DNA from 4 places in the Streptomyces sp. NPDC107522 genome. Region 3 is predicted to be linked to each of the others. Evidence: riboswitches for the same ligand, from Rfam matches in the RefSeq annotation. Region 3 holds a riboswitch; each other region holds the start of a gene.

Region 1 (5,022 bases), on a different contig from region 3:
AACGCTCCACCTACCCCGCACGGCCCGTTCGCACACCCGAAGATGAGATGCCCTCAAGTCTGTGATCTTCACGTGATCTACGCGGCATTAACTTGTGACAAGTGATCGCCTGCCTATACGTTCACGGATCAGCGCGGCCCCTGCAACACCCGGCACGACCGGTCGCGCCGGTCCCTGCTGTCTCGCGAAAGGTCCCCGCATGCTCTCCGGGAACGGTCGTCACCGTCGCCCCCGCCAGGCTCCGGCCCTCATCGTCGCGGCCGGTGTGACCGGCTCCGCCATCGCCATCCCGCTGCTCGGCGCCACGGGCGCCAGCGCAGCCGAGGGCACCGTGTGGGACAAGGTGGCCGAGTGCGAGAGCGGCGGCTCCTGGAGCGCCGACACCGGCAACGGGCAGTACGGCGGACTGCAGTTGACCCAGGAGGACTGGGACAAGTACGGCGGCCTCGACTACGCCTCCAGTCCCGACCTCGCGAGCCGCTCCCAGCAGATCGCCGTCGCTCAGAAGATCCTCGCGGACCAGGGCACCAGCCCTTGGGGTACCTGTGCGGTGCTCAACGGGCTCACCAAGGACTCCGGTTCGGTCGACCTCGACACCGGCGTCGCGGAGGACTCGCCCTCCGAGGTGTCCGGATCTTCCGGATTGCTGGATTCATCCAACTCATCCGGATCATCTGACTCGTCCAATTCCTCCGACTCGTCCGGCTCGTCGACGCCCTCAGGCTCGTCCGGCGACTCGTCGGACTCCTCGAACTCGCCGAGCGGCTCTCCCGATGGTTCGTCCGAATCGTCCCAGGATTCGTCCTCTTCTCCCTCTTCTTCCTCTTCGGCGGACGATTCCGCGAAGTCCGGTACGTCACCCTCCGCAAAGGCCTCGCAGTCACCCGAGGACCCCTCCACGGAGACGCCCAAGAGTGACGATCAGGCCAACTCCGGCCAGGATGTGGGCTCCTGGGGTCTCGCCGACACGGGGGCGATCTACGCGGAAACGGCCGACGCCGTGGCCGGCTCCGGTCGCCATCGCGGCCCCAGCGCCGACGAGAGTGAGGTCGCCGACAGTGCCGCCAAGGCCTCCGGTCGCCACGCCTCGTACACCGTCCGCGCCGGCGACACTCTCGCGTCCATCGCCGACTCCCTTGAGCTCGACGGTGGATGGTCCGCGCTGTACGACGCGAACAAGAAGGCCATCGGTACTGACGCCAACCACATCTTCCCCGGTCAGACCCTGGAACTCCCCGCCGAATAGGGGGCGAACAGGGCGAAAAGCAGCTGGAGTTCGCGTCATGGTTCGCGCTGAATGTCCGTTTTAAATGTAGTGAGAGATAGATCTCAGAAGCCCTGATCGTCTTTGGAAATCCGGGATTCGGGTGTCTACGGTCGTGATCGCTCGGCAATCCGAGCCCCGGCTGCCGCAACGCCGAATCCTGCCAGCGGCCGCACGGGAACAGTCGTCGCGTCAAGCGCCGTAGGCAGGAGCGGGGGACCCAAGGTAGGCGCCGGGTCCGGCAGTTGAGGCCTTTCGAGGCCGCACGGCCGGAGTCGGCTAGGGGTGAAGCCGCGCAACGGGAGCCGAAAGGCGACCGGGCGCGGCCGGGCAACTCAACCGGCCCGAACCCGACAGCTCACCTCGCAGGCGTCGGTGAGGGGATCTCTCCATGCTGTTTTCCAGCAAGGGCAAGCACCGTCGTCCGTCCAAGGCCGCTCGCGCCATCGCCGTCGTCGGCGTCACCGGTGCCGCCGCCGTCGCCGCCCCGCTGATGGCGGCCGGCAGCGCCTCCGCCGCCACCGCGTCCGAGTGGGACGCCGTCGCCCAGTGCGAGTCCGGCGGCAACTGGTCGATCAACACCGGCAACGGCTACTACGGCGGTCTGCAGTTCTCCGCTTCCACCTGGGCCGCGTACGGCGGCACGGCGTACGCCTCCACCGCCGACAAGGCCACCAAGGCCCAGCAGATCGAGATAGCCGAGAAGGTCCTCGCGGGCCAGGGCAAGGGCGCCTGGCCGAACTGCGGCACCGGCCTGTCCAGCGCCGCCTACAACGGCTCCTCGGCGAGCGGCTCCTCGCAGAGCACCGAGACGACCACGCGCTCCACCGAGCAGCAGTCGGCCTCCCGCTCCACCGACCGCCCGGCCGCCAAGAAGAGCACCAAGACCGTCACCACCCCGACCGGCAAGAAGGTCAAGAAGGGCGACGGCGAGTACAAGGTCGTCAAGGGTGACACCCTCAGCTCGATCGCCGAGAAGCACGACGTCAAGGGCGGCTGGGAGAAGCTCTTCCAGCTGAACAAGGACATCGTCGAGGACGCGAACCTGATCTACCCGGGTCAGCAGCTGCACCTGAAGTAATACCCGGGCGACAGCTGAACCACAGCGCCCTCCCATCCGTGGTCCTCATAATGAAGGCCTCGTGAGGGCCACCCCCGTCCCCACGGGCTCCCCGCTCCGGTGCGTGTTCCCCCGTACGCACCGGGGCGGGGTTTTTTGTGCGGGGTGCTTTTGTGTACGGGGGTTTTTGTTCCGTTCGGAAACAATTTACTCTCGGTTCTGTCCACGGGCCGGTCGACCGCTGGCCGATCGCCGTGAGCCGGTTAGGCTCGTCTCGCAGTACCCACCACGGTCTGCGTACCCGCGTCACATCCCAAGAAGGAGATGCTCGTGCCGTCCATCGACGTCGTCGTAGCTCGGGAAATCCTGGACTCCCGAGGCAACCCCACGGTCGAGGTCGAGGTCGGCCTCGACGACGGCAGCACGGGTCGTGCCGCCGTTCCGTCCGGCGCCTCGACGGGCGCCTTCGAGGCCATCGAGCTCCGCGACGGTGACCCCAACCGCTACCTGGGCAAGGGTGTCGAGAAGGCCGTCCTCGCCGTCATCGAGCAGATCGGCCCGGAGCTGGTCGGCTACGACGCCACCGAGCAGCGCCTGATCGACCAGGCCATGTTCGACCTGGACGCCACCGACAACAAGGGCTCCCTCGGCGCCAACGCCATCCTCGGCGTCTCGCTCGCCGTCGCCCACGCCGCCTCCGAGGCCAGCGACCTCCCGCTCTTCCGCTACCTGGGCGGCCCGAACGCGCACCTGCTGCCGGTGCCGATGATGAACATCCTGAACGGCGGCTCGCACGCCGACTCCAACGTGGACATCCAGGAGTTCATGATCGCCCCGATCGGCGCGGAGTCCTTCTCCGAGGCCCTGCGCTGGGGCGCCGAGGTCTACCACACCCTGAAGAAGGTCCTGAAGAGCAAGGGCCTGGCCACCGGCCTCGGCGACGAGGGCGGCTTCGCCCCGAACCTCGGCTCCAACCGCGAGGCCCTCGACCTCATCCTCGAGGCCGTCAAGGAGGCCGGCTACACCCCCGGCGAGCAGATCGCCCTCGCCCTCGACGTCGCCGCGTCCGAGTTCTACAAGGACGGCGTCTACGTCTTCGAGGGCAAGGAGCGCTCGGCGGCCGAGATGACCGAGTACTACGCCGAGCTCGTCGAGGCGTACCCGCTCGTCTCCATCGAGGACCCGCTGTTCGAGGACGACTGGGAGGGCTGGAAGACCATCACCGCCAAGCTCGGTGACAAGGTCCAGCTCGTCGGCGACGACCTGTTCGTCACCAACCCCGAGCGCCTGGCCCGCGGCATCGAGGAGGGCGCGGCCAACGCCCTGCTGGTCAAGGTCAACCAGATCGGCTCCCTGACCGAGACCCTGGACGCCGTCGAGCTCGCCCAGCGCAACGGCTTCAAGTGCATGATGTCCCACCGCTCCGGCGAGACCGAGGACGTCACCATCGCCGACCTGGCCGTCGCCACCAACTGCGGCCAGATCAAGACCGGCGCCCCGGCCCGCTCCGAGCGCGTCGCCAAGTACAACCAGCTGCTGCGCATCGAGGAGATCCTCGACGACGCCGCCGTGTACGCGGGTCGCTCGGCCTTCCCGCGCTTCAAGGGCTGACCTCGGCAGGGCTAAGGCTTAGCCAGGCATACGTACGTCCCCGTACTCGGTCCCGTACCGTGTGCGGGGACGTACGCGTGTGAGACGGGAGGCGGGGAAGATGGCCGTGAAGGACCGGGACCGGTTCTCCACCGCGACCAGGATCCGGCTGCTCGGCGAGCAGACGGCGGCCCGTGTCTACCGCTCCCAGACCAAGCGGCAGGCCCGGCGCTCCAGGCTCACCGGACGGGCCGCGCTGCTCGCGCTGGTCGTCTGCTCCATGGTCGTGGCGCTCGCCTACCCGATAAGGCAGTACGTCTCCCAGCGCGCCGAGATCGCCGATCTGCAGCGGCAGAAGGAGGAGGCCGCCCAGCGGGTCGAGCAGCTGCGCGACCTCAAGGCACGCTGGCAGGACGACGCGTACGCCGAGCAGCAGATCCGGCAGCGGCTGCACTATGTGATGCCCGGGGAGACCGGTTACATCGTGGTCGACCCGGACGCGGCCAAGCAGGCGCGGACCGGCGTGGACGCGGCCGACCGGCCCTGGTACTCGAACATCTGGGACGGGGTCGACAAGGCCGACGCCTCCGATCAGTGAACCGACAGACACCTTAGAGAGACTTTCGTACAGGCATGGAAACGCCCCCGCCCGCCACCCCGCGCACCGAGCCGACCGACTCGGACATCGAGGCCTTCAAGCAGCAGCTCGGACGCCCGCCGCGCGGGCTGCGCGCCATCGCCCACCGATGCCCGTGCGGTCAGCCGGACGTCGTGGAGACGGCACCGCGGCTGCCCGACGGCACGCCCTTCCCGACGCTGTACTACCTGACGTGCCCGAAGGCGAACTCCGCGATCGGGACGCTGGAGGCGAACGGGGTGATGAAGGAGATGACGGCCCGGCTGGAGACCGACCCGGAACTCGCCGCCGCGTACCGTGCCGCGCACGAGGACTACATCCGGCGCCGGGACGAGATCGAGGAGCTGACCGGGTTTCCGAGCGCGGGTGGGATGCCGGATCGGGTGAAGTGTCTGCATGTGCTGGTGGCGCACTCGTTGGCTGCCGGGCCCGGGGTGAATCCGCTGGGGGACGAGGCCATTGCGATGCTGC
Region 2 (5,022 bases), on a different contig from region 3:
GCTCGACGGCGACACGCTGGACGGACCCGTCGCCGTCGCGCTGGAGGGCACCGGGGTGGCCGCCCCGATCGCGCTGCTGAATCCCGCCGCACTCGCCTTCGGCGACCAGCCTCTCACCACCCACGGGCTTCCCAGGACGGTGACGGTGAGCAACGAGGGGGTGCTCGATCTGGAGATCGGCGCCGTCGATCTCGTGGGACCCGACGCGGGTGACTTCCAGGTCGCCGAGGACCGCTGCCGACGGGAGACCATCACGCCCGAGCGGTCGTGCACGGTCGCCGTCCTGTTCACGCCGAGCGCACTCGGAGCCCGCAGGGCGGAGCTGCGGATCACCGACAACGCTTCCGGCAGTCCCCGCACCGTCGCGCTCACCGGCACGGGCGTCCCCGCGCCTCTGTGCGGCGCCGACCCGACCGCGGTCGGCTTCCCGCCGCAGCGCGTGGGCAGTACGGCCACGCCGCAACACGTGACCCTGACCAACAACGGAGCCGATCCGATCACCGTGACCTCGGTGACGGTGACGGGAGCCGCGGCGGGCGACTACGCGATCCAACAGGGCTGCGGCGGCGGCCCCTTGGCCCCCGGAGGGTCCTGTGCGGTCGGGGTGACCTTCCGGCCGACGGCGATCGGTATGCGGGACGCCGACCTCGTCGTGCGGTGCGCGGCTCCCGTGCCCGGCCTCTCGGTGCCGCTGACCGGCACCGGTCTGGGCACGGTGGTGACGTTCGATCCGCCGGGGCTGACCTTCGAGGCGCAGCCGGTCGGCACGTTCAGCGCACGACAGGACCTGCTGCTGGCCAACACCGGGAACACCGAGCTGACCATCCAGAGCCTCGCGGTCAGCGGCGACTTCCGCCACGACCACTCCTGCAGCGTGCTGCGGCCGAACGGTTACTGCCGGATCAGGGTGATCTTCCTCCCGACAGCGGAGGGCGCCCGCGCCGGCGAGGTACGCGTCACCGACAGTCTCGGCCGGACCCACACCGCTGCCCTGCTCGGAACGGGGGTGGCTCCTCACGCGGCACTGAGCACCGCCGCCCTCGACTTCGGCGACCAGGCGGTCGCCTCCCCCTCCGCCCCCCGGACGGTCCACCTGACCAACACCGGCTCCGGAGCGCTGACCGTCGAACGTGTCGACATCGCCGACGGTACAGCCGGCTTCGTCAAGACGGCGGACACGTGTACCGGTGCCGTCCTGCGGGGCGGCGACTCCCGCTCGATCGCCGTCACGTTCACCCCGCCTGCTGGAGGGGAACTCCTCGGCGCCCTCAGGATCACCACCAACGCCCAGGACAGCCCGCACGTCATCCGCCTCCGCGGCAACGGAGCATGACCGCAGCCGGGCCGAAGACGGTCCGTTCGGTACCCGGCTGCACCCTTGGGGAAGCTGTCCCCCGTGCCCTCGAACGCATGGCCGTGCACAGGGATCGCCGCTACCGTGATCGACCGGCTTCCGTGCGGGAGAAGGGGTGAGGGTGGGCGCAGACGGGTCGGCGGCCGTGTTGGTCACCGGTGGCAGCGGGTTCGTCGGCAGCCATCTGGTCAACCGGCTCCTGGAGCGCGGCTACGAGGTCCACGCCACCGTGCGCAGCACGGCCGACACGGCGAAGGTACGGCCGCTGCGGGAGATGCAGGACGCGCATCCGGGCCGACTGTCGCTGTTCGAGGCCGACTTGCTCACCGAGGGCGCCTTCGACGAGGCGATGAGCGGCTGCCGGGTGGTGTTCCATGTGGCGTCGCCGTTCCGCATGCCGGAGAAGATCAAGGACGGCCGCCGGGACATGGTCGACCCGGCCCTGCTGGGCACGCGCAACGTGCTGGCGGCCGTCGAACGGACGCCCACGGTCGACCGGCTCGTCCTCACCTCCACCGTGGGCGCGATCTTCGGCGACTACGCGGACGTCCTGGACATGGACGACGCGGTCCTCTCGGAACGGTACTTCAACACCACCAGCACGGTGGAGAACAACCCCTACCACTACGCCAAGACCGTCGCGGAGCGCGCGGCATGGGACGCGGAGGCCGCCCAGGACCGCTGGCGGATGGTGTCGGTCAACCCCGGCCTGATCCTGGGCCCCTCCCTCACACCCGCCTCGGAGTCCGGGAGCCTGTTCCTGCTGGAGGAGCTCTTCAAGGGCTACTTCTTCTACGGCGCACCGGACTTCAGCTTCACCACGGTGGACGTGCGCGAGGTGGCCGACGCGCACATCGCGGCGGCGGAGAACCCGGACGCGAAGGGCCGATACATCCTCGCCGCCCGGACCATGACGTCCTTCCACGAGATGGCCCGCATCCTGCGGACCCGGCACCCACGCGACCTCCGCCTCCCGCGCACCGCGCTCCCGCACTGGCCCGTACGCCTCCTCGGCCCGGCCTTCGGGCTGACCCAGGACTACATCCGCAAGCACCTCGGCATCCGCTTCGAAGTGAACAACAGCCGGAGCGTGAGCGAACTGGGCATCACCTACCGCCCGATCGAGGAGACGATCCTCGATCATTACTCGGCGTGGCGGAGCCAGCGCGCCGCGAAGTGAATTCGGCCCTCGACCTGCCCCGAGCGTCGAAGGTCACAAAAACGTATCGGACATTTCACACGTCAATCTTCACGCGAGACACACAAGTTGGTTAGGTTACGCCTCAGGCCGCACGACGACCTCCGGCGAACCCGCCGGGACGTGCGGCCTCCGCCGAGTCCGGTGCGCCCACGCGGCCACTGGAGCCGGGGACCCAACCGAACTTGGGGTGAATCGGCCAACTGCCCTTCGGGGCAAGGGCCGTAGGGCACACCTTCCGGAACCCGAACCCGTCAGCTAACTCGGTAGGCGGAGTACGGAAGGAGTACGTCGCCCATGGCGCCGGAACGCACCGCGCGTCCGGGGGCTTTGAGCCTCCCCGGCATGCGCAATTCCGCACTCGCGTCGGCGGCCCTCACCTCTGTGGCCCTGCTCGGCCAGACGGCCAACGCCGCCCCGTCCGTCGGGGACGAGACGCCGAGCCGCGAGGAGGTGAGCCGACGGGTCAGCTCCCTCTACAACCAGGCCGAGTCCGACACGGGGACCTTCAACGCCACTCGCGCCGCGGCGACGGGACCGCGGGGGCGCGCCGACCGGCCGACGGACGCCGGACGCGGGTCCGCCTCGGCTGTCCGGCGTGACGAGAGCAGGCGCAGCGACCCGGCCCTCGACAGCGTCGCCCGGCAGTGGTTCGACGCGGCCCGCTCGAAGCTGGGTCCGACCGTCCCGGCGAGGCTGCCGAGCGACAGGGTGCCGGACCGTCCCACCGGGACACGGCCGGCTCGCCCGGCGGAGCGTGCGGTCGAGGGGCTGACCGACCGGGGGCGTGAGGCAACCGGCCGTGCCTCACTGGAGCTGCCCGCCGCCCCGGTCGCGGAGCTGACGTCCGGTCCGGCCGCCGGAACGACTCCCTTGGCCGAGCTGACTGCCGGCCCCGTCGCCGCCCTGCCGGCCGCTCCGGACGCATCGCAGACGGCAACCTGGGCCATCCAGGACACACAGAACAACCAGATCACGCAGAGCACACACGGCACCCAGACCGCCCTGGCCCTGCCCGCTCCGACCACCGCGCCTGCGGCCGAGTCGACGGCCGATCCGCAACAGCGGTCCTCATTGCGGACGACCAAGGAACAGAGCCGACTCAAGCTCGACCGGGCCCGCCAGTTGCTGTCCGCCTACACCGCACAACAGGGCACCGCGCTCACACCGATCGAAACCACGCCGAGCCAGGCCCCGGCCGCCGACACCTGGAGTTCCACGCCGACCGCGCTCCAGCCCGATGACACGTGGAGCTCCACACCGGCCCCGGTCCAGCCCACCGACACCTGGAGCACCACACCGGCCCCGGTCCAGCCCGCGGCCGAGACACAGTGGCAGGCGCTGCAGGAGCTGGGCGCGGCCGACCTTACGCCGGTCCCGGCCGACACAACGGCCTGGGCAGGCACCGCAGTCTGGTCTGCCGACCCGCCCACGGCCGCCACCACAAGCCAAACCCTCGGCACGGGCCAGACCCTCTACCCCCAGGCCCCTGACACGAGCCCGACCCTCGGCACGAGCCCGGCTCCAGGCACAACCCCGGCTCTGGACACGAGCCCGGCTCTGGGCACGAGCGCCGTCGCCGCACCCACCGCCCCCACGACGCCCACCGCGCCCCAGGAAACCCGAGCCGTGCGAGCCCTCGAGTTCGCCCGCGCCCAGCTCGGCAAACCCTGCGTCTGGGGCACGACGGGCCCGGACGCGTTCGACGGCGCAGGCCTCACCCAGGCCGCCTGGAAGGCCGCCGGAATCACGCTCCCGCGCACCCCGCAGGAGCAGGCCACCGCCGGCCGCGGAATCGCCCTCCCCTACGTCGAGCCCGGCGACCTGGTCCTCTTCCACGCCGGCCACGTCGGCATCTACTCCGGGAACGGCATGATGATCCACGCCCCCGGCCCGGGCGCGTCCATACGCGAGGAGACGATCCACTACGCCGGTGAGGCGGCGATCCACAGCGTGATACGCCCCGCCTGATCCGGCGCCCCCACCACAGACGCCACCGCCGCCACCCTGCCTCCACGAGGCGGGGTGGCTTTCGCTGCCCACCCATCGGTGACACCCCGCCACCTCGGCTTTGTCGGTACGTCCTGACAAGCCCATTGACATCACCTGCCGAGGCCCGCATAGTACCTGCCACTAGAGCGCGCTAGTGGAGCGCTCCAGTCGTATCCAGCGGGCGGTAACCCGTGAACCTCCCCCCACCTGAGAACCCGCCCTGATCAGCACAGTGAGGTGCATGGGACATGCGCAGACACCAGCGAGCCGCCGCTCTGACCGCCACGGTGCTGGCCGGCGCCCTGTTCGCCACCGGCTGCTCCAGCAGCTCCGGCGGCAAGAAGTCCGAGGAGGACACCACCGGCGCCGCGGCCGGCAAGGCCACCACCCCCCGCATGACCGTGGCCATGATCACCCACGCCGCCCCCGGCGACACCTTCTGGGACCTGATCCGCAAGGGCGCCGAAGCCGCCGCCGC
Region 3 (5,022 bases):
CCCGGCCTTCGCCTCGCCCGCGTCCGTGAGGCGGTCTATCTCGTCGGCGACGAACTGCGCCTCGTCGTGTTCGGTGTCCGCGACATAGCCCGTGATCCGCGCCCCCGCACCCGCGTTGGTCCACAGGTTCTTGGGCCGACGCGACTCATTGCGCTCGATCACCGCGTTGGCGGCGGACAGGATCGTCTGCGTCGAGCGGTAGTTCTGCTCCAGCAGGATCGTCGTCGCGTCCGGGTAGTCCTCCTCGAACTGGAGGATGTTGCGGATGGTGGCGCCGCGGAAGGCGTAGATCGACTGGTCGGCGTCACCCACGACACACAGCTCGGCGGGCGGGATGTCGTACTCGCTCGGCGGCACGTCCACGGGGTGCTCGCTGGTGCCGACGAGCTCGCGCACGAGCGCGTACTGGGCGTGGTTGGTGTCCTGGTACTCGTCCACCAGGACGTGCCGGAAGCGGCGGCGATAGTGCTCGGCGACGTCCGGGAACGCCCGCAGCAGATTGACCGTCGTCATGATCAGGTCGTCGAAGTCCAGGGCGTTCGCCTCGCGCAGCCGCGACTGGTACATGGCATAGGCCTGGGCGAGGGTCTTCTCGAAGCCGTCACTCGCCTGCGCAGCGAAGTCCTCCTCGTCGATCAGCTCGTTCTTCAGGTTGCTGATCTTGGCGCTGAAGGACTTGGGCGGGAACCGCTTCGGATCAAGGTCCAGGTCCCGGCACACGAGCGCCATCAGCCGCTTGCTGTCGGCGGCGTCGTAGATCGAGAACGACGACGTGAACCCGAGCTTCTTGCTCTCCCGCCGCAGGATCCGCACGCACGCGCTGTGGAAGGTCATCACCCACATCGCGTTCGCACGCGGGCCGACGAGCTGCTCGACGCGCTCCTTCATCTCGCCCGCGGCCTTGTTGGTGAAGGTGATCGCGAGGATCTGCCCCGGATGCACGTTCCGCTCGGCCAGCAGATGGGCGATGCGATGGGTGAGCACCCGCGTCTTGCCGGATCCCGCGCCGGCCACGATGAGCAGCGGGCTGCCGGAGTGGACGACGGCGGCGCGCTGGTTGTCGTTCAGCCCCTCCAGGAGCGCGGCCGCGTCGATGGCCGGGCGCGGGGCGCCGTCGCGGTAGTAGGCGTCCCGGTCCGGAGGCACGTCGAACTTCCCACCGAACAGATCGTCCGGAACCGGTTCCGGAGCGTGATCGTCCTCGGGCGGCGGCGGGGGTTCCTCCTCGTGGGCCCGTGGGGCCTGGAGGTCCGCCAGGAAGCTGTCGTCAAAGAGGCTGCTCATCGCTCTCCGAGTCTAGGGCGCTCCACTGACAGCCCGCCGCCACCCCGAGAACATCACCTGTTTCAGGCCTCGATGATCTCCGGAAACCGGCCCACCCGACGGAACCTCACCCTCCAGAACCACCCCACCACGACCCGTGATCGAGGCCCTCAATATGAAGGAAGCGGCCCAAGCACCCACACACGCCAACAGTCAGCCCAAACAGTCCAAGTCCACCCAAACCCGCCGTCACCCACCGTGATCACCAAGGCTCTGACTCAAGGTCACGAAAATGTATCGGGCATATCGAACATCAACCTTCACAGGGGCCACACGAGTTGGCTACCGTGCCGGGCAGGCCGTACGACCCCCACCGGCGAACGTCGCCGGGCCGCACGGCCTCCGCCGAGTCCGGTACGCCGCGCTGCGACCGGAGCCGGGGACCCACCGAACCCGGGGTGAATCGGCCGGACTTCCCTCCCGGGACCGGCCGTAGGGCAACCCTTCCGGAACCACCCGCCCGAACCCGACAGCTAACTCGGTAGGCGGAGCACGGAAGGAGTCGCCTCCCTTGGCGTCGCACCGCAAGTCGCGTCCCGCAGGGACACGCGTAGCAGGCATACGGACCCCCGCCCTCGCCACGGCGGCCCTCACTTCCGTGGCCCTGCTGTCCCAGACGGCCAACGCGAGCCCCTCGACGGACGACAAGCCGAGCCTCGAAGAGGTCGAGAAGAAGGTCGACGACCTCTACCGCCAGGCAGAGTCGGCGACCGAGAAGTACAACGCGGCCAAAGAGAAGACCGCGAAGCAGCGCAAGCGCGTCGACACCCTCCTGGACGACGTCGCCAAGCGCACCCAGGAGCTCAACGACGCGCGCGAGGAGCTCGGCCGCAACGCCGCCGCCCAGTACCGCACGGGAGCCGCCGCCCCCGACACCGCGACCTTCCTCCTGGCGGACACCCCGCAGGACTACTTCGACCAGACCCAGCTGATGGACCGTATGACCGGCCGTCAGAAGGAGGCGGTCGACGACTACTTCACGCAGCAGTCCACGACGATGAAGAAGCGTCAGGAGGCCACCAAGAGCCTCGAGACGCTCACCGAGTCGCAGAACGACCTGCAGCAGGCCAAGTCCACGGTCCAGCAGAAGCTCTCCGACGCACGGGAACTCCTCTCGAAGCTGACGGCGGAGGAGAAGGCACGCCTCGCCGCGATCGAGAAGCGCAAGCAGGAGGAAGCCGCGCGCAAGGCCGCGGAGCTGGCCCGGCAGCAAGCGGAGGCGGAGCGCCAGCGCCAGGAGGCCGCCCAGCAGCAGGAGAGCACCGAGCAGCCGTCCGCCCCGAGCACCTCGGACCCGTCCGCGACGGACTCCTCGTACGCCACCAAGGCCGAGAAGGCCCTGGCCTTCGCCCGCGCCCAGATAGGCAAGCCGTACGTCTGGGGCGCCACCGGCCCCGACTCCTACGACTGCTCCGGCCTCACCCAGGCCGCCTGGAAGGCCGCCGGCGTGGACATCCCCCGCGTCACCTACGACCAGGTCAACGCCGGCACCACGGTCTCCCTGTCCAACGCCCAGCCCGGCGACCTGGTCTTCTTCTACGACGACGTCACCCACGTGGGCCTCTACATCGGCAACGGCATGATGATCCACGCCCCGAAGCCCGGCGCGTACGTCCGCGAGGAGTCGATCTACTACGACGGAGAGTCGTCGATCCACAGCGTGGTCCGCCCGGCCTGACGCGCATGTGACGCCCTGCTCTCCACACGCGCGCGTGGCGCCCTGTCTCCGACACGCGCGCGTGTCAGTCATTTCCGACACGCGCGCGTAAAGGAGCCCCTTGGCGGCGCGCCCCCACGCACCCGCAGTCGCGTACGGCGGGAAGGGGACGTGCCGGGGGGTGTCCGCCCGCAGTGGCCGGCGTCAACACGCAGCACGTCCCGGCCCAAGGTGACCGCCGGTCCGAGGACGGACACCTCCCGGCGCGGCCCCGACCCACAACGGACCCGCAGCGCTACGCGCACCCCCACTCAGCGACACGGGCCGCCGCAGGCATCAACGCGCACGCGGATCCGGTTCCGCCCCCGGAACGGCCCCCGAGACCGAGGTCACGTCCACAGAACGGCAATAAAAACGTTCGCCGCGGTCAGCAGCCCCACTAGCCCGAACAGCCCCTTCTCCACCTCCTCCTCGTCCCGCTTCACATAGACGAGCCCGAGGATCACGATCAGCAGCGCCAGCTTCACACCGATCTTGATGTTGTTGACGGACTGGTCGTCCGCCTGGTTGAGCCCGACGAGGATCACCCCGGTGACCAGCATGGTCACGGCGCCGTGCAGCATCGCGGGGACGAACCGGGCGGTGCCCTGACCCATCGCCTTCATCTGCGTGAAGAAGCCACCGAGCAGCGCGGCGATACCGATGATGTGCAGGCCGACGAAGAGATGGATGAGTACGTCCATGAAGCCGGAGCCTAATCCGCTGCATATATGCGCCCCATAGCACCCCCCGTTCCCCGCGACCCCCGAAACCGCCACATCGGTCATCACCCCGCGTCGACCCGACGCCCCCCTTCGGGGATCACGCTCACTTACGGTCATCCCCCGGTCCGCTCCCGGCACTTCCGCACAACGCGTCACCGACCCGACACAGTGAGGTTTAGCGTCCTCCACCAGGTGACCGGCTCCCCACCGCCGCCCGGGCCAGGGGCGGCAGTCGGACACCACCGCCGAGAAAGGTCCGGCGGCGGCCCGCTCCCCCTGTGTGGGCCGCCGCCGGACGCGTAACCCGCCCCGGGACGGTCGTACGTCCGCTCCCCCCAGGCGCTCATACGCCGCCGTTCTCCCGGGGCGGTGATGCGTCCGCCGCTCCGGCAGACGCAGCGGGACCAGGCGGTCGCACGAAGGGACGTCCACGTGGCAGCGCATCGAAAGCCCCGTCAGCGCTCGGTCGGCGGCAACACGGCCCGCACGGCATGGACGATCGCCCTGGCGGGCGCGGCGAGCGCGACCGGATTCGACGGGACCGGACATGCCGAGCCGCAGCTGACACCGGCGCAGGTCAAGGCGAAGGTGGACAAGCTGTACCAGGAGGCGGAGGTCGCCACCGAGAAGTACAACGGCGCGAAGGAGAAGGCGGACGCGGCCGAGCGGCGGATCCGGACCCTGCAGGACGAGGCCGCGCGCAGGACGGAGAAGCTCAACTCGGCGCGGGACGCGCTGGGTTCGATGGCGGCGGCACAGTACCGCGACGGCGGTCTCGACCCGGCCCTCCAGCTCGCGCTCTCGGCCGACCCCGACCGCTACCTCGACGGAGCGGAGTTCGCCGAACGCGCCGGCAACCGGCAGGCGGCGTCCGTCGCCGGTGTCCGCGAGCAGCTGCGGGAGATCGAGCAGCTGCGCGGGGCCGCGCGTATCGAACTGACCTCGCTGAGGTCCCGCCAGGCCGAACTGCACCGGCACAAGGGCGCGATCACCGGCAAGCTGGACACGGCCCGGGGCCTGCTCGCCCGGCTGACCGCCGAGGAGCGCGCCCAGCTCCAGGGGGGCGCGGACCGCGCCGCACGCTCCTCGACGGGCACCCGCGACGCCCTGACGGCCCTCGGTTCCGCCACGGCACAGGCCCCCAACTCACGGGCGGCGGCCGCTATTTCGTACGCCTACTCCAAACTCGGCAGCCCCTACGTCTGGGGCGCGACCGGTCCCGACGCCTTCGACTGCTCCGGCCTCACCCAGGCCGCCTACCGCGCGGCCGGCCTCTCC
Region 4 (5,022 bases), on a different contig from region 3:
CCCCACGTTCGGCCTGCTGACCTGGCTCGTGATCTGGACCCGGCAGCGCGAGCTGAGGACCGTGCGCGAGGAACTGCCCGCATACGTCGCCGCCGGGTGGCTGACCCCGGGCGAGCCGTTCGCGCTCGGCTCGATGCGGGCCCGGCGGGTGGCCCGGCAGTACGCGCGGCGCCACGGCGGGCGGGAGGCGGCCCGGGCGGTGGCGCAGTACGAGGCGTACGCCACGTCGCTGGCGTTCCTACGGCACCGGGGGCGCCGCGGACGGGCCGGCGCCGACTTCGTCGTACGGGAACGGGAGTTGCTGCACGAGCTGTGGGGGCGCCGCGCTTTCGCACGCCCCGCGCTGAATGCCGCGCAGGTCTGGCCGACGTATGGATATCCGGCGCCGGGTCACTGGCAGCCGTACGGACAGATGTACGGACAGATGTACGGGCAGGGGTACGGAGGGGTGCCGTACCCCGCGTACAACCCGTATCGGACGTGACCGTAGTAGGCGGCGGGCGGGCCGGTGTCGGTCTCGCCCCCGCCGCCCCTACCCGTCCCGGCCTTCAGGGGCTGCGCCCCTCCGACCCCGCCAGGGGGCAGCACCCCAGGCGGGCTGAAGGACTCAGGCCGACGCGGCCGTCAGCTTCTCCAGCTGCCCGTCCGTCAGCCTCAGCTCCGCCACGCCCAGCAGTGCCGGCAGCTGCTCGACCGTCCGGGCCGAGGCGATCGGGGCCGCGACCGTCGGCCGGGACGCCAGCCAGGCCAGGGCCACCGTGGCCACCGGCGCCTCGTGGGCCTGGGCGATCTCGTCGAGGACGGCGAGCACGTTGCGGCCCCGCTCCGTCTCCAGGTACCTGCCGGCGCCCTGGGCGCGCGGGCTCCCCACCGTCGTACCGGCGCGGTACTTGCCCGTGAGGAAGCCGGACGCCAGGGCGTAGTACGGGACCGCCGCGAGGCCTTCCCGCTCGGCGAGGTCCTGGAGCTCGCCCTCGTAGGTGTCGCGGGAGACCAGGTTGTAGTGGGGCTGCAGGGCGACGTACCGGGCGAGGCCCTCGCGGTCGGAGAAGTCCAGGGACGCCCGCAGCCGCTCGGCGGAGATGTTGGAGGCGGCGATGTGCCGTACCTTGCCCGCCTTCACCAGCTCGTCCAGCGCGCCGATGATCTCCTCGACCGGGACTTCGGGCTTGTCGAAGTGGGTGTAGTAGAGGTCGATGCGGTCGGTGCCGAGGCGGCGGAGCGAGGCGTCCGCGGCGGCCTTGATGTTGGCGGCGGACAGGCCCTGGAAGTCGGGGTGCTGGCTGACCTTCGTGGCGATGACGACGTCGTCCCGGTTGCCGCGCGCCCGCAGCCACTTGCCGATGATGGTCTCGGACTCGCCGCCCGCGTTGCCCTCGACCCAGGCCGAGTACGAGTCGGCCGTGTCGATGAAGTTGCCGCCGGCCGCCGTGTAGGCGTCGAGGACGGCGAAGGACCGGTCCTCGTCGGCGGTCCAGCCGAAGACGTTGCCGCCGAGGGAGAGCGGGGAGACCTCGAGGTCGGAGGAGCCGAGCTTGCGAAGAGAAGTCATGCTCGACATCAACGCGCTTGGCGGAGCCCGGTCTTCCGGGACGCCCGCAAATTTCCCGTAAACAAGCGGACCCCGGCGCTCCGGAAACCGGCAGCCCTGACGTGGGGGGTAGCCGTCAGGACCGCCGGGGGATCGGAACCGGGATCAAAGGCCGGGGCATCCGAAACGCGGTCTCGGAAGCGGGTGAACCTCAGGGCGTGAGGCCCTTGCTCTGCAGCCACGCCATCGGGTCGATGCCGCTCGTGCTGCCGTCGGGGTGCACCTCGAGGTGGAGGTGGGCACCGGTCACGTTGCCGGTGGCGCCCACGCGGCCGATGACGTCGCCCGTGTTGACCTTCTGGCCCACGCTGACGCTGATCGAGGACTGGTGCGCGAACCAGAGCTCGGTGCCGTCGTCGAGGGTCAGCACGGTCTTGTAGCCGTACGAGCCGTCCCAGCCGGCGAACGTGATCGTGCCGGAGTGGACCGCCTTGATCAGCGTGCCGGACGGGGCGGCGAAGTCGAGGCCCGTGTGGTAGCCGGACGACCAGTAGGCGCCGGCCTGACCGAAGGTCGAGGTGATGGTGTACGAGGAGGTCGGCAGCGTGTACTGCTTGGCCAGCTCGGCGAGGCGCTCGGCCTCGGCCTTCTTGCGGGCCTCCTCCTCGGCCTTGGCCTTGGCGGCGGCGGCCTTGGCCTCGGCCTCCTTCTCCGCCTTGGCGGCCGCGGCGGCGGCCTCCTTCTCGGCGGCGGCGACCGCTTCGGCGGCGGCCTTGTTCTGGATCTGGTCCTGCTGCTGCTCGACCTGGGCGATGATCCGGGCCCGCAGCGCCTCACCGGCGTCGCTGGTGCCCTGGGTGGTCTCCTCGGTGGTCTCGCCCATGGTGCTCAGCGCGGTCGCGGAGTCCTCGGCGGCGGAGGAGTCGTCGTCGGAGATCAGCGGCAGGTCGGGCATGGTGATGGCGACCGGCGGCTTGCCGCTCTGCGCGCTGGCCATGCCGCCCGCGCCGACGGCGGCTATGACGCCGACGCCGAGAACCGTGGAGCTGCGCGCGAGTCCCCCGCCGCGCTGCTTGGCGACGCGATGCCTGCCACGGACCGGACGAATGGACTCCGCGGTGGGGTTCCACTCCTCGAACGGGCCCTCGTCGGTGCGGTAGCTGTCGTAGCCGAAGGTGTCGGTGCTGCGCTGACTCGGCACGAACGGGGCTTGCGTAGCAGGCCTGTTGGACGCCACGTGGGCGTACTCCTTTCCTTCCTTCTCGCCTACCGGGTTAGCTGACGGGTTCGGAGCAGGAAGGTCTCCTACGCGCGTATACCGTCCGTGACTTCACGGCGGAATCCGCGCGATTCACCCCAGGGTGGTGGTTCCCCGGCTCCCTTGCGGGATTCGGCGCGTGCGCACGGAGCCATCTCTTGTGACGGCTGGGACGACCGCGCTGCGTTATCGAACGTTAATAGACGCGAGGTGCGGATTCCAAGCTGTTCCGCTTGATCATTAACTATTTTCAGCGGGACTTAGGGGTCATGAGCGGCCTAAATCGGGCGAGTTGGCCGAGGCTCGGGAGCCACACAGGTATTGACGGTATGTCAGTTGTTATGCGGAGGGCGGTCGCCCGATCACCCTTGGTGAGAACGATCACGGTCGTCGTACGGCGATGAGGGCCATGTCGTCCGCCATCCCGTCCCCGGAGTGCCGGCGCACCTCCGCGGCGAGCGCACCGAGGAGCGCGGCCGGCTCGCGCTGTGCGTCGGCCCGCTGCCCCGCGAGACCCACCTCGGGGTCGTAGAACCGTCCGTTCTCGTCCCGCGCCTCGGACAGGCCGTCGGTGTACAGCAGCAGCGTGGATCCGCTCACGAAGTCGGCCTCCTCGGCCCGGTCGGGCCAGGCGCCGAGCTCCGCCATGCCCAGCGGCAGCGCGGGCTCGGTGGCGAGCAGCGAGCGCACGCTGCCGTCGGCGTACAGCAGCAGGGGCGGTGGGTGCCCGCGGTTGACGAGCCGCACGATCCCGTTGCCGTGCGGCAGCTCGGCGAGTACGGCGGTGGTGAACCCCTCGTAGGACTCGACTCCCTCGCGCCGCATACGCTCGCGCGCCAGCGCCCGCTCCAGCCGCTGTGCCACTGCCTCCAGAGTGGCCTCCTGCTCGGCGGCCTCCCGGAAGGCCCCGATGACGACGGCGACGGCCCCCACGGCACCCATGCCCTTGCCGCGTACGTCCCCCACGACGACCCGTACACCGTGCGGGCTGTCCTGCACGGCGTACAGGTCACCGCCGATGGAGGCGCCCTTCTGCGCCGCCTCGTACCTGGCCGCGATCTGGAACCCTCCGATCCGCTCGGCGGGCTCCGGCAGGACGGCGCGCTGGGCCGCCTCGGCGATCTCGCGTGCGGAGGCGAGGCGCTCGTTGCTGCGGCGGACGAGAAGGTTGATGAGGACGGCGAGCACGCAGACGACCACCACGGTGACCAGCTCGGTGATCACCTCCGCCCGGGGGAGGCCGCCGAGATGAATGCGGAGCCCGAGCAGTACGGCGAAGGCGACCAGGCCTGTGACGACCGTGCCGCGCTGCGTGTAGAGCGGGGCGGCGACCAGGGGCGCGGCGGTGAAGAAGGGGGCGCCGGTGAAATCCGTCGGGGTGGCGTAGTCGTACACGCCCCCGGCCCCGATCGACAGGGCCGGCAGCAGCCGGACGAACCGGCGTGCGTACGAGATCCGCCGTTCCTCCACGCCACCAGCGTTTCCGAAGCGGGGGCGGAGGGCGAGTGGGGAGGGCCGACCGGGCGAGTGGGGCCGACGGGAGTCGGGAGGGGGCGCGGGAGAAAAACACTCAGGGCCGGAACTGAACTGATCAGTTCCGGCCCTGAGCCTTCAGTAGCGGGGACAGGATTTGAACCTGCGACCTCTGGGTTATGAGCCCAGCGAGCTACCGAGCTGCTCCACCCCGCGTCGGTGAGTCCATAGTACGCCATCCGCAGGACTCGAAGCACACGGCTTTCCACGGCCTGCGTCTGACCAGCACTTCCGGCCTGTCTGGCGCTCGAGGAGAAGGCGCCGCCATCCCTGGCCCCCGCCCACCCGTAGGGGCTTCCGCTTCTCGACGCCGGTCCGCGTCATTCAGCCCGTCCGGCGTTTGAGGACGAGGCCCTTTCGGGGCCGAAGCGGGGGTCCAGGGGGCGGCAGGCCCCTGGCGGGGTGGAAGGGGCGGAGCCTCTTCAGGATGGGACGGGTAGGGGCGGCGGGGGCGAGAAAACCCCAGGCAGCCGGCACCGGCACCGCACCCACCCGCTCAAACACCCTCCAGCACCGCCACCACCCGCCGCGCAACCTCCCGCCCGATCGGCAGCGAGGCCGTAGCCGCAGGACTCGGCGCATTCAACACATGCACCGCCCGAGCCCCCTCCCTGATCAGAAAGTCATCCACCAGCGACCCGTCCCGCAACACCGCCTGCGCCCGCACCCCCGCCGCCGCAGGCACCAGATCATCGGACGT

What was found. A riboswitch is a leader RNA that binds a small molecule or an ion and turns the genes downstream of it on or off. The one in region 3 is predicted to bind cyclic di-AMP.
Region 1: another riboswitch for cyclic di-AMP. It lies ahead of ACZ7L6_RS22710 (transglycosylase family protein); the one in region 3 lies ahead of ACZ7L6_RS24975 (C40 family peptidase).
Region 2: another riboswitch for cyclic di-AMP. It lies ahead of ACZ7L6_RS06180 (C40 family peptidase); the one in region 3 lies ahead of ACZ7L6_RS24975 (C40 family peptidase).
Region 4: another riboswitch for cyclic di-AMP. It lies ahead of ACZ7L6_RS29555 (M23 family metallopeptidase); the one in region 3 lies ahead of ACZ7L6_RS24975 (C40 family peptidase).

Annotation. Positions count from the first base shown of each region.
Region 1 covers NZ_JBVKAU010000006.1:525,600-530,621, forward strand. Annotated here, with positions in the region: gene ACZ7L6_RS22705 (transglycosylase family protein) at 200-1,246, shown strand; cyclic di-AMP (ydaO/yuaA leader) riboswitch at 1,452-1,651, shown strand; gene ACZ7L6_RS22710 (transglycosylase family protein) at 1,656-2,345, shown strand; gene eno (phosphopyruvate hydratase) at 2,655-3,935, shown strand; gene ACZ7L6_RS22720 (FtsB family cell division protein) at 4,036-4,512, shown strand; gene ACZ7L6_RS22725 (DUF501 domain-containing protein) at 4,548-5,022, shown strand, end outside.
Region 2 covers NZ_JBVKAU010000002.1:217,530-222,551, reverse strand. Annotated here, with positions in the region: gene ACZ7L6_RS06190 (choice-of-anchor D domain-containing protein) at 1-1,333, shown strand, start outside; gene ACZ7L6_RS06185 (NAD-dependent epimerase/dehydratase family protein) at 1,476-2,534, shown strand; cyclic di-AMP (ydaO/yuaA leader) riboswitch at 2,676-2,841, shown strand; gene ACZ7L6_RS06180 (C40 family peptidase) at 2,898-4,523, shown strand; gene ACZ7L6_RS06175 (sugar ABC transporter substrate-binding protein) at 4,793-5,022, shown strand, end outside.
Region 3 covers NZ_JBVKAU010000007.1:369,516-374,537, reverse strand. Annotated here, with positions in the region: gene pcrA (DNA helicase PcrA) at 1-1,284, opposite strand, end outside; cyclic di-AMP (ydaO/yuaA leader) riboswitch at 1,657-1,826, shown strand; gene ACZ7L6_RS24975 (C40 family peptidase) at 1,835-3,001, shown strand; gene ACZ7L6_RS24970 (hypothetical protein) at 3,370-3,723, opposite strand; gene ACZ7L6_RS24965 (C40 family peptidase) at 4,177-5,022, shown strand, end outside.
Region 4 covers NZ_JBVKAU010000011.1:18,596-23,617, reverse strand. Annotated here, with positions in the region: gene ACZ7L6_RS29565 (PrsW family intramembrane metalloprotease) at 1-484, shown strand, start outside; gene ACZ7L6_RS29560 (aldo/keto reductase) at 608-1,552, opposite strand; gene ACZ7L6_RS29555 (M23 family metallopeptidase) at 1,743-2,768, opposite strand; cyclic di-AMP (ydaO/yuaA leader) riboswitch at 2,780-2,937, opposite strand; gene ACZ7L6_RS29550 (PP2C family protein-serine/threonine phosphatase) at 3,171-4,259, opposite strand; tRNA gene ACZ7L6_RS29545 (tRNA-Met) at 4,405-4,478, opposite strand; gene lhgO (L-2-hydroxyglutarate oxidase) at 4,819-5,022, opposite strand, start outside.